Regions from separate parts of the Lysinibacillus zambalensis genome, predicted to be linked through region 2. Evidence: riboswitches for the same ligand, from Rfam matches in the RefSeq annotation. Region 2 holds a riboswitch; the other holds the start of a gene.
The links. Region 2 has a riboswitch for thiamine pyrophosphate ahead of thiM (hydroxyethylthiazole kinase). Riboswitches for the same ligand answer to the same signal wherever they lie in the genome.
Positions count from the first base shown of each region.

Region 1: linked by a shared signal. The riboswitch ahead of thiW (energy coupling factor transporter S component ThiW) and the one ahead of thiM (hydroxyethylthiazole kinase) in region 2 are both predicted to bind thiamine pyrophosphate.

Region 1 covers NZ_JBEGDG010000003.1:179,212-185,395, forward strand. The annotation lists gene ABNX05_RS06550 (ABC transporter permease) at 1-124, shown strand, start outside; gene ABNX05_RS06555 (ABC transporter substrate-binding protein) at 121-1,194, shown strand; gene ABNX05_RS06560 (MFS transporter) at 1,396-2,592, shown strand; TPP riboswitch at 2,659-2,766, shown strand; gene thiW (energy coupling factor transporter S component ThiW) at 2,867-3,364, shown strand; gene ABNX05_RS06570 (VWA domain-containing protein) at 3,575-6,172, opposite strand; gene ABNX05_RS06575 (vWA domain-containing protein) at 6,156-6,184, opposite strand, start outside.
Region 2 covers NZ_JBEGDG010000004.1:124,833-131,016, reverse strand. The annotation lists gene sppA (signal peptide peptidase SppA) at 1-599, opposite strand, end outside; gene mbcS (acyl-CoA synthetase MbcS) at 804-2,393, opposite strand; TPP riboswitch at 2,637-2,735, shown strand; gene thiM (hydroxyethylthiazole kinase) at 2,821-3,576, shown strand; gene thiD (bifunctional hydroxymethylpyrimidine kinase/phosphomethylpyrimidine kinase) at 3,576-4,400, shown strand; gene thiE (thiamine phosphate synthase) at 4,390-5,022, shown strand; gene ABNX05_RS07725 (alpha/beta-type small acid-soluble spore protein) at 5,171-5,386, opposite strand; gene thiI (tRNA uracil 4-sulfurtransferase ThiI) at 5,535-6,184, opposite strand, start outside.

The sequences.
Region 1 (6,184 bases), on a different contig from region 2:
TGCCGGTATTTCCTTAACGGTTAATGCTATTTCTGGTTTAGTATTCTTTGTAACGGTTATAGTCGTAGTTGGCTATTACTTCATCACAAGCCGCGCTAATAAAAGAACGGGGGGAACTCAATGAAGCAATTAATTCAAGCTACAATCGCAATACTTGTCGTTTCCGCCCTTTTATTCTATGCTGCTGACGCCCTAAGTGCGGGCGGTGGGAAAAGTGGTAAAGATACGTTAACAATCTTTAACTGGGGAGAATATATTGACCCTGATTTGCTGAAACAATTTGAAAAAGAAACAGGCATTCATGTTATCTATGAGACGTTTGATTCAAATGAAGCAATGATGACAAAAATTCAACAAGGTGGTACAGCTTACGATATTGCAGTACCTTCTGAATATATGATTGAAAAAATGAAGGAAGAAAACTTACTTGTTCCTTTAGATAAAACGAAAATCCCTAATTTTAAAAATATCGATCCGTATTTTTTAGATTTACCATTTGATGACGACAATAAATATTCTGTTCCATATTTCTGGGGAACAGTTGGCGTTGTCTATAATCCAAAGCTCGTTGGAAATCTTGACTTCTCTTCTTGGGAGGACTTATGGGATCCTTCATTAAAGCGTAAAGTATTTTTAGTAGACGGTGCACGTGAAGTGATTGGTATGGGCTTAAACAGCCTTGGCTACTCGCTCAACTCTTTAAATAACGAGGAGCTACGTACGGCTACGGATAAACTAATCACATTAGCGCCAAATGTAAAAGCCATTATCGGCGATGAAATTACACCGCTGATGGTTAATAAAGAAGCGGCCGTGGCACTCACTTGGTCTGGTCAAGCAGCTGACATGTTGTCAGAAAATGAAGATTTAGACTTTGCTGTACCGAAGGAAGGCTCAAACTTATGGTTTGACAATATGGTCATCCCAAAAACGTCAAAAAATCTAGATGGTGCACATGCGTTCATTAATTTCATGCTAAAAGCTGAATCAGGTGCTAAAAACGCTGATTATGTAGGCTACTCTTCCCCTAATATTGCAGCGATGAAGTTAATGGATAAGGAAGTTGTATCTGATAAGCGATTCTATCCTTCTGAAGAACAACGTAAAACATTAGAAGTTTATAAAAACTTAGGCCCTGATTATTTGGGTAAATACAATGAGCTGTTTTTAGAATTTAAAATGAGTATTCGATAAACTTAAGCTGTTCTCACATTACGTTGAGAATAGCTTTTTTGTTTATCTGGAAGAGAATCCCAAGGGAAGACTGGTGCAGAAACTTGTTTTAATAATTAGAATCCCCATAAATAAGTCTCTTATTTCAGACTTATAGTCAATAGTAAACGTACAAGCCTTGTGGTAGACTGTAATATATTTGAATAAAGAAAGGGGTATTCGATGACCCAGCAGAAGTCTAATAAGGCGGCTTTATATATTTTAATGTTTAATATGTTTATCGCAATGGGGAGTATCGGAATTATTATTCCTGTCATGCCTGAGTATTTACAACTATTTGGTGCTGCAGGACAAGTACTTGGCATGTTGATTGCAACGTTCGCCTTAGCACAATTTGTTTTTTCTCCAATTGCTGGGAATCTTTCCGATCAATACGGTCGTAAAAATCTCATTATTTTCGGTCTTATAGTTACAGGCCTTGCACAAATTGGTTTCGGGCTATCTACAGATGTGTGGATGCTCTTCTTGGCACGCTTTTTAGGTGGCCTTGGATCTGCATTTGTCGCACCTCCTATAATGGCATTTGTGGCTGACGTCACAACGTACGAGGAACGCGGAAAAGGTATGGGGATGATAGGGGCAGCAATGTCCTTTGGTTTTATGATCGGACCAGGTATCGGTGGATTCCTCTCAAAAGTTAGTTTACACTTTCCATTTTATACTGCTGGATTTGCAGCTATCTTAGCAGCTATTTTATCGTTCTTTTTATTACCTGCTACAAAACCGAACACAGCGAAAAAAGCGCAGAAGCAGGATAATCTTGTAAAGCAGATGGCCCGTTCAGTCCAAATGCCTTATTTTGTCATGCTAATTATCATGCTTGTATTCTCTTTCGGAATTGCTAACTTCCAAACAACATTATCATTATTTGTTACAGAAAAGTTTAATTATACACCTACTGATATCGCCATTATATTAGTAATGGGCGGCGCTTTTGGTGTTGTTGTACAGATGTTTGTTATTACACCGCTGTTTAATCGCTTCGGCGAAATGAAAGTAGTGTTAGTCAATTTATTTATTGCAGCCGTTTCGATTTTCTTAATATTATTCGCATCCGGGTTTGCACTTATTTTAATTGTAGCGACAATCTTCTCTACAGCTACGACATTGATTCGCCCAGCTGTCAACACACTGATTTCAAAGCTTGCTGAAAATGAACAAGGCTATGCAGCTGGTCTGAATAATGCGTATATGAGTCTTGGTAATATGATTGGTCCAGCTTTAGCAGGTATGTTATTCGATTGGAATATGAACAGTCCTTATATTTTCGGGTCTATTATTTTAATGGCTTGCTTCTTCCTTGCCCTTATTTGGACAATGAAAAAAGCACCACACCTTATGCACCCTGATTCAAATTAGTCTGAAAAGTTATTGACTATTTTTAGTAGTGTGCTACATTATTAGGAGAAAAACTAACAATTAAATGTTTACCACTAGGGGAGTCTTTAAAAGGCTGAGACGTATATTGTCATATACGGACCCTTTGAACCTGATCTAGTTCACACTAGCGGAGGGAAGTGGCGACACTTGCTTTTTGCTATTTTAAATGCAAGGCCGCTTCCTAATGCTTTTAGGGAGCGGCTTTTTTCTAGTTAATTAGCGATTCACAAAATACTAAATAGGAGTGGAAATTATGTCAATTCGAAAATTAACAATCATGGCCTTATTAGTAGCAATTGCCGTAGCAGGTTCTACCTTCGTTTCAATACCAACAGGCATTGCGCGTGCCTACCCTGTACAGCATGCCATTAATGTAATTGGCGCGATCATTCTTGGACCAGTGCCAACTGTTATGGTCGCCTTTATCACAGCCATTATTCGTATTTTAACAGGCACAGGCTCATTATTAGCTATACCCGGCAGTGTTATTGGTGCTTTATGTGCAGCTCTTGCCTATAAATACAGCGGCAAACAATGGCTCGCAGGTATCGGTGAAATGTTTGGAACAGGTATAATTGCCTCACTCATTGCCGCACCTTACGCACATTTATTAATGGGGACATCTGTAGCTTCTTTATTTTTTATGCCAGCCTTTTTAACTTCAAGTACTATTGGTGCTGTATTAGGCATTGTCATTGCTAGCAATTTACGTAAAACTGTATTTGTAACTAACCTTAATACTCTTTTATAATTCATAAATCCTTTTTGAAGGGATGAGTGATTTATCGGAATATTTTTGAAAATACAGTATATCTGACCGCACTAATAGTTTGCAGGAATTCTATATTCCCTATTTTAACCACCTACTTTGTAAATGTCATCCAACTATTGATGATAGCCTTGGAATGACAAAAAACGATGGCTCATTGCTATAAAGCGTTGAACCATCGTTTTTTAATTGCTAATGTCGATTTTTCATGCCCTTTAATAGCTGGGCAACATTTGTGTCCTCTGCCTGTATTGGTTTTTCCTCTACACGCTGATCTTTTTTCTTCGGTCTTGTTAGGAAACCCCAACCAAAGCGTCTAATGGTAATATCAATGAAGAATAGTAGCATCCCTGCTAATAAAAGCCATGTTGCGATATTTTGGCGTTCCGCTCCTTTTTTAGTAAATTCACGGAATACTTCGCTCGGTTCTTTCAAAACAGAGCCGCCTGTTTGCTTTGTTAATTCTTTGACTAGCTTATCGTTCACTGGACGTAATTCATATTCAGCACTATAAGGTACACTTAAACCAGCCTGGTAAATAGCTTGCTCTTCATCGGCAATGCGGAAAAAGATGAGTCCTGGTTCTGCTTGCACGACTGCTCGAACTTGTGATGCCGAAATTGCCTCAAGCTGTGTTTCAAGTTCCTCACCCGCTTCATTGACAGCAACAATATCTAAAAATGCCGCTTCATTTGTTGGGTCAGTAATGACAAAGGAGCCGTCCGATTCTAGACGTACATCGTAGGCAACATCGTTATAGCTTGGTAGCATTTTAGAAATAAGCGTTTGCCAAAATGCACCCCAATTTTGCCACCTTGCCCAGTCTCCCGTCCATTTTCCTGTCGAATCAGACGTAAAGGCATAAGTTTTGCCAAGGCCATATTGCCATTCTGCAAGTACGGGATCTTCCTTCTCACTTTTTGCAATAATAGTGGCCCCCTGCTTTGCTGTCGTACCTATATAAGCATTCATTTTAGGTACCCCATTTGCAAATAACGTATTCCAGCCAGAGGCATTAAATATAGTTGGGTAGAATGGATTATCTTCAATATAGGTGCGTGAAATCATGGCAGTTTCACGAGATAAAATAGAAGGAATCGTCTGCTCATCAACAACATCGTAAAAACGCCCACTCCCCATCTCACTGAGTGCTTCAAGTAAGTTAGCATCTGCATCTTGACCAATTGCAACTGTTGAAAGAGTCGTGCCATTTTCTTTTCCATGTGCAATTAAGTCTTCATAGTTGCCCGACTGTGACTGTCCATCCGTTAATAAAATAATATGCTTACGCTGTAGTTTTAAATCTGCTAGATTTTCATAAGCTTTAGCAAGTGAACCATATATTTCAGTACCCCCGCCTGGCGTTACAGATAAAATCGTATCTACAGCTTCTTCCTTATTGCCAAGTGGCCCTGTCTCGATAATTTCCCAAGGTCGGTCATCAAAGGCAATAAACCCGAGCGTATCCTCATCTCGTAGCATTTCAACTGAACGAGCAGCAGCCTCCTTAGCAAGCTCTAGCTTTGCTCCAGACATACTTCCAGAACGGTCAAGTACGATTGCCAACCCTAATGATGGTAATTGCTCCTTACCTTTAATCTCCATTTCAACAGGTAGTAAAGTTTCGATTGGTGTTTTAAAATAACCGCCTAAGCCAAAGCTATTTTCGCCACCAACCATTGTAAAACCGACGCCAAAATTTTTCACTGCTTGCTCAATGACATTCATTTTTGCCTCACCGACTAAATGTCCTGGCACATTATCAAAAATGATTGCATTGTATTGTAAATAACTAGAAAGCTCATTTGGTAAACTTTTAGTATCTACAACATCGTAGGAAATGGATTGATTGCCAAGTGCCGCTGCAATTGGTGATGGTGTTTCATAACCATTAACAATTAGTAAATGTGGTTCACTTTGCACCATCGTGACGCTCGTTAATTTATTATTTTCAAAAATCGCATCTTGATCGACCTGCACGACTGCTTCATATTTTACAAGCCCTTCAGCCGTTGCGGTATGTTTATACGTTAAGATATTTGAACCTTCTGCAAGCTCCACTGTCTCACGATGGATGAGCTGATCGTTTTCGTATAATAATAGCTCACCTTGTTCTGCTACAGTTGCATTTATTTCAGTGACTAGCTGCTGCTGTTCACCTGCATAAGCAACTTGTGGTGTTACAAAGCTTTTCAGAGATACATCCTTAGCTACAGGTTGGTTAAATGACACTACATCAACACTACTATTCGATCCTTTAAACTTTGATGCAAATTCTAAGGCATCTCCTTTTGTTTCATTACCATCCGTTAAGAGCACAAGTCGTGTTGCTTTTTTCGGATCTACAATACCTGAAGCAAGCTGTAGACTCTGTTCGATATTTGTTTGATCTGTTGCTTTTATAGTTGTAAACTTTGGTACTTCCTTTAAAGAGTTCGATAACATAGCTTCCGTTTGTAATGTCGATGAAAACGAATAAATTCCGGCAAGTTGTTCATCTTTTTTCGACTGTAAACTTTCCGCTATATAATTGACCATCTCATCATCTGTACCATTCATTGAAGCAGAACGGTCAACTAAGAATAATACTTGTTCTTCCTTTACAGGCAATAAAATATAGGAACCGGCTAGTGCAAAAACTAAACAGCATATTGCTACTATACGGATACCTAGAACGACGATATGACTTTTTTTAAGTCGATGACGCTCACGCCAATAGGTCCATCCAAAATACACGAGTAACGGAAGTAAAAGCAACAATGCTAATGGCATATCAATTCGTAAATCCACGACGTCGTTGCA
Region 2 (6,184 bases):
TTATGTTCACCAGATTTAAACGTTTCATATTTCACACCAACTTTTTCTGCTAACGCCTGATAATTAATAGATTGCATAATGACACCAATCGAACCTGTAATTGTATCGCGTTGCGCAAAAATTTTATCTGCAGGTGCTGAAATGTAATAACCACCTGAAGCTGCCATCGAATCCATAGATACATAGATTGGAATTTGTCGCTCTTCTTTAATTTTCAACAGCTTTTTATATATTTCTGCTGATTCCTTGACACCGCCACCTGGTGTATTAACACTTAAGACGATACCTTCCACAGTCTCATCATATAAAATATTATCTAATTGATTTAAGAAAAATTGATGATCATAAGAAATTGGTTGCCATAATGTGCTTGATCCAACATCTTGAATCGTACCATCAACCTTTAAGTATGCAATACGTTTATCCATATTGCCGCTTTCTTTTACCTCTTCTAATACCGTCAAGTCGTCTCCAGCAACCAAGCTATCAAAACTGCTAAAGAAATCTGATTTAAATATTGCAAAAATAGTGTTCATTCCTAATGAAAATACTAAAAGCACACCTGCAATTATTAAAGCAGCCCACCTTTTACCATTCATATTTTTCTGCCTCCTCATGAATATCCTAATTTGTTTCATACTTATTGCAATAATATGGCTTATCGCCTTAACACGAAGTTGATCTCCAACACTTTGCAAAAGCTTTAACTTATTCAACCTATAATACATTACCTAATATTATAAAAAAAATCAAAGTTCATAAAAAAGCAGGAACTTTGATTTTCGACATTATTTCCTAGGAAATTAATGATGAGTGATAGAATGGATTTTTTCTTGCTCTCGTAATTCGACACGACGAATTTTGCCTGATGAAGTCTTTGGCAGCTCAGTAACAAATTCAATTGCACGAGGATATTTATATGGGGCTGTTAAAGTTTTTACATGGCTTTGCAGTTTTTTTATAAGTGTTTCATTACCAACTTCTCCTTCACAGAGCACAACAAACGCCTTCACGATATTTCCACGAATCTTATCTGGACTTGCAACAACGGCAGTTTCTTTCACAGCCGGATGCTTTAACAACGCATCTTCTACCTCAAATGGACCAATCGTATACCCAGAAGAAATAATGACATCATCCCCACGTCCTTCAAACCAAAAATAACCGTCATTATCTTTGTATGCACGATCTCCGGTAATATACCAATCGCCTCTAAATTGTAAATTTGTTCGCTCTGGATCGTTTAAATATTTTTTAAATAACGCGGGTGTTTCGCAGTGTACAGCAATATCTCCAACTTCCCCAACCGCAACAGGATTTCCAATATCATTTATAATTTCAACAGTATTACCCGGAGTAGGTTTGCCCATTGATCCCATTCTAGACTCCATCCCTACCATTGTACCAACAAGTAATGTATTCTCTGTTTGTCCATAGCCATCTCGTACTTGTAAATTATAAACTTCGGAAAATACTTTTATCACTTCACTATTTAAAGGTTCACCTGCTGACACAGCCTGATGTATTGTACTTACATTAAAATCTTGTAAATTTTCTAGACTCGCCATAAATCGATATTCGGTTGGTGTGCAACATAAAATATTAATATTGAATTTTTCAATCAGTGCAAAGTAAGTTGCCGCATCAAAGTGACCTTTGTATACAAATGCTGTTGCACCACTTCCTAAAGTAGCGAGGAACGGACTCCAAATCCACTTTTGCCAGCCTGGAGCTGCTGTTGCCCAAACAATGTCACCCTCTTGAACACCTAACCAATTTGGCGCAGTAGTTCGCAAGTGTGCGTAACCCCAGCTATGTGTATGTACCACTGCCTTTGGATTGCCTGTTGTACCACTTGTATATGCTAAAAATGCAATGTCTGTACTCTTAGTTGGAGTAGAGCTTATATAAGATGTTGGTTGGCCTTGCATTTTTTCAAGCAACGGCTGCCAAGGCTCATGTGCATGACCAATGACAAATTGCTTTATTGCTTGTAAATTTCCCACATTATCAAATTGTTCAATATAAGGCTCAAATGCAACAACTCCTTTTGCATCGGCATGATTGATTCGATATTCAATATCTTTAGTTCTCAGCATTTCTGAACTAGGAATAATCGTTAACCCTACCTTCAAAGCTGCAATATATACGATATATGCTTCCACTGATCTCGGTACCATGACTAAAATAACATCGCCTTTTTTTAAACCTTGGGAGGTAAATACATGTGCTGCCTGATTCGCCTTTTCAAGTAAAGTTGTATATGATACGTACTGAATTTCCTCGTCTTCGCTATAAATTAATAATGCATTTTTGGTAGGATCCTGTGCATACTTTTCAATTTCCTCTGAAATGTTATACCATTCTGGTGCGATTAAATCTTCTCGTTTCATGGCAATTGCCCCCTTTTGTTATGCCCATTATAAAACTCAATTTTTATCATTTTCAATGGAATTCACTCTAATTCATTAAAGTCGTGACAACTATCATGCCCCGCTATATGGCATCAGTCACGTATTACTTCTATCCATTCCAACTTGACGTAATCGTCGCTTTCGCACAGAATTGCTGAATGAAAATAAAAAACTCCCTATTGAACGCGAATGAATAATATGGTACATTTTGGTCAACTAAAAGCATAATTGCAGGGGGACTCATTTAGAGTTGAGAAGGTAAAACCTGACCCTTTGAACCTGTTAGTTAATACTGACGTAGGGAGCAATTCACATCGACTTACTGATGAAAGGCTCTTTTACGTGTTTTTTGCACGAAAAGAGCCTTTTTTGCACGCTTACGTCCATCCAACGAGGAGGACTTAAATTGATATTCCAAACGATTCGTAAACAAAATCCACTTATTCATTGCATGACGAATTATGTTGTTGCTAATTTCCAAGCAAATGGCTTATTAGCAATAGGCGCTTCACCAGTCATGGCTGATGACGGTCATGAAGTTGAAGAAATGGTCACAATCGCCTCAGGCTTATTGATCAATATCGGGACCCTTAATGAGCGAATGAAAGAATCCATGTTACTTGCAGGAAAAAAAGCAAATGTTCTTGGCATTCCGGTTGTTTTAGATCCTGTTGCAGCAGGTGCAACGACTTACCGGAAACAAACAGTACAGCAATTTTTGGAGGAAATTAAATTTGCGGCAATTCGATGTAATATCGGAGAACTTGCAGCAATTGCCAATGTAGACTGGCAACAAAAAGGAGTAGATAGTGGTAGTGGTTCAATTTCTATAGAACTAGAGGCACAGAAAATAGCCCAACTTTACAATTGTATTGTTATTGTGACCGGTGAAAAGGATTTTATTACTGATGGCAAACATCAGCAATGGGTTACGGGTGGAAATTCGCAAATGACAGAAGTTACTGGAACTGGTTGCTTATTGAGTGCACTATGTTGTGCCTCCTTCACCGCAGGAGCTCAACCGTTTGACCAATTACTAGAAACATTATCGCTTTATAAAAAATTAGCAGAAAAAGCCGCTTCTTCTACTCGATTCATTGGCGATTTTCAAATTGCTGTATTGAATGAACTACATCGCCTTTCAAAGGAAGGTGAAGAATAATGCATATTGTAACGACAATTGCCGGTTCAGATAGTGGCGGCGGTGCAGGTATACAAGCTGATTTAAAAACATTCCAGGAATTAAAAGTATTCGGAACGTCTGTCATTACAGCTTTAACGGCCCAGAATACTTTGGGTGTATCGGATGTTTTACCAATTGAAGTGAGTTTTGTTGAAAAACAACTGAAAGCGCTAATCGAGGATTTTTCAATTAGTGCTATTAAAACAGGAATGTTGTTTTCCTCCGAAATCATCCAATCAATTGCACATATTTTAGCCGAAGTAAATATTCCACTTATTGTAGATCCTGTTATGATCGCAAAAGGTGGCGAGAGTTTATTACAGCAAGAAGCAATTGAGGCATTACGAAATTATTTGCTACCTTTAGCAACAATTGTAACGCCAAACATTCCTGAGGCCGAAACCCTTTCCGGAAGAAAAATTAATTCTATAGCAGATATTAACGAAGTAGCCCAGATCTTATTACAGACAGGCGTTCAATGCGTCGTTATGAAGGGCGGTCATTTAGAGGATAAATGTTATGCTACTGATTATGTATTTTTTCAAGATGGTCGATCATTTTCTATGCAATCTACTCGTATTGCAACAAAAAACACGCATGGTACAGGCTGTACATTTTCCGCTGCATTAACTGCTTTTCTTGGTCTTGGGCTACCTATAGAAATGGCAATTGAGGAAGCTAAAAAATTTATTCAATTAGCAATAACTCATGATTTATCTATTGGGAATGGCCATGGTCCAACAAATCATTTTGCTTATCAACAGTATAAGGATTCCTGTGAGGTGATCATTCATGAAACGTGACGATTTACAGCTATATTTTATTATGGGTACAGGTAATGTTTTCAATCAGGAGCCACTAACCGTATTAGAGAAAGCTCTCCAATCCGGAATTACTATGTTTCAATACCGTGAAAAAGGGACAAATCCCCTTACTGGACAAGCCTATGAAAATTTTGCTCGTAAATGTCAAAAGCTCTGTCAACAGTATCATGTTCCGTTTATTATTAATGATGATGTAGAGCTCGCTATAAAACTTAGAGCAGATGGCGTTCATATTGGCCAAGAAGATTTTCCTGTGTCAATGGTACGTGAAAAAATTGGCAACATACTACTAGGTGTTTCTGTTCATTCTCAAGCGGAATTAAAAACTGCTTTACAATATGGTGCTGACTATGTAGGTATTGGTCCTATTTTTTCAACTACTTCTAAAAGTGATGCCAAACCGCCTAGTGGAACTGAATTTTTACAACAAGTTCGCAGACAATATCCAGAGCTGCCTATCGTTGCAATTGGAGGCATAAACTGCTCGAATGCACATACGGTATTTAAAGCAGGTGCAGATGGAATAGCAGTTATTTCCGCAATTTGCGAAAGTGAGGATATTCCGAATACAGTCTCTACATTTAAAGCATTTGTAGGATAAAGTGAAACTTTAATCAGTGGGTGTCTTTCAATCCGGATTTTTAATTACGCCCCTTTAATACGGGATAAAAAATAAACATTTTAAACAAACTAAAACCAGTGCCTTTTACGGTCACTGGTTTTAATTTTAATAATTGCTAATTAAGCAATTATTGGTTGTTCGGCATACCTTTTAATTGAGATTCTGCCATTTGTACAAGACGTTTAGTGATTTCACCGCCAACGGAACCGTTAGCACGAGCTGAAGCGTCAGCTCCTAATTGAACACCAAATTCTTGTGCAATTTCGTATTTCATTTGATCAAGTGCGCGCTCTACACCAGGTACAGCAAGTTGATTTGAACTGCGGTTGTTGTTGTTTGCCATGTGTTTCTCACCTCCTTGTGAATATAGAATGTGCGATTTTAGATTTTTAATACAAAAATATTTCAGGTAAATTGTACCTCAGAAGGAAATAGACTAAAAAAGCCGACTCAAAATGTTGAGTCGGCTCTTATGAAATCGCAAGTTTCTTCTATAGAAGATCCGCAAATTTATCGGCTTCTTGTTCTTTTTTCGGGAAAATGTAAACTTCACGGTTTTTCACTGCTCGTTCGATGAGCTCATCAAAATCCGAAAAGCTTTCGTAATGCTCAACCTTTTCAAGCTTTGGCTTTGTTTTTGGACTTGCAGGAGTAAAAATTGTACAGCAGTCTTCAAATGGCTGAATAGACGTTTCGTATGTGCCAATCTTCTCTGCAATATCGATAATTTCTAATTTATCTGATGAAATTAATGGACGTAAAATCGGTGTGTTCGTTACTGCATTAATAGCTGTAAGGCTTTCAAGAGTTTGACTCGCTACTTGCCCAAGACTTTCACCTGTAACAATAGCTAGTGCGCCAATGTCTTCACGTACTTTGTCAGCCACTTTTAGCATCATACGACGAGTAGTTGTCATCGATACATTAGATGGTACTTTTTCTTTAATAAGAACTTGAATTTCAGTGAACGGAATAACGTGTAAACGTATACTCGCTCCGAATTTCGTTAATTCATTAGCAAGTACCTTTACTTTTTCCAATGAGTTTTGGCTTGTGTATGGTGGGCTAAAGAAGTGAATCGCTTCTAAGCGCACTCCTCGTTTCATCATTAAATAACCGGCAACTGGACTATCGATACCAC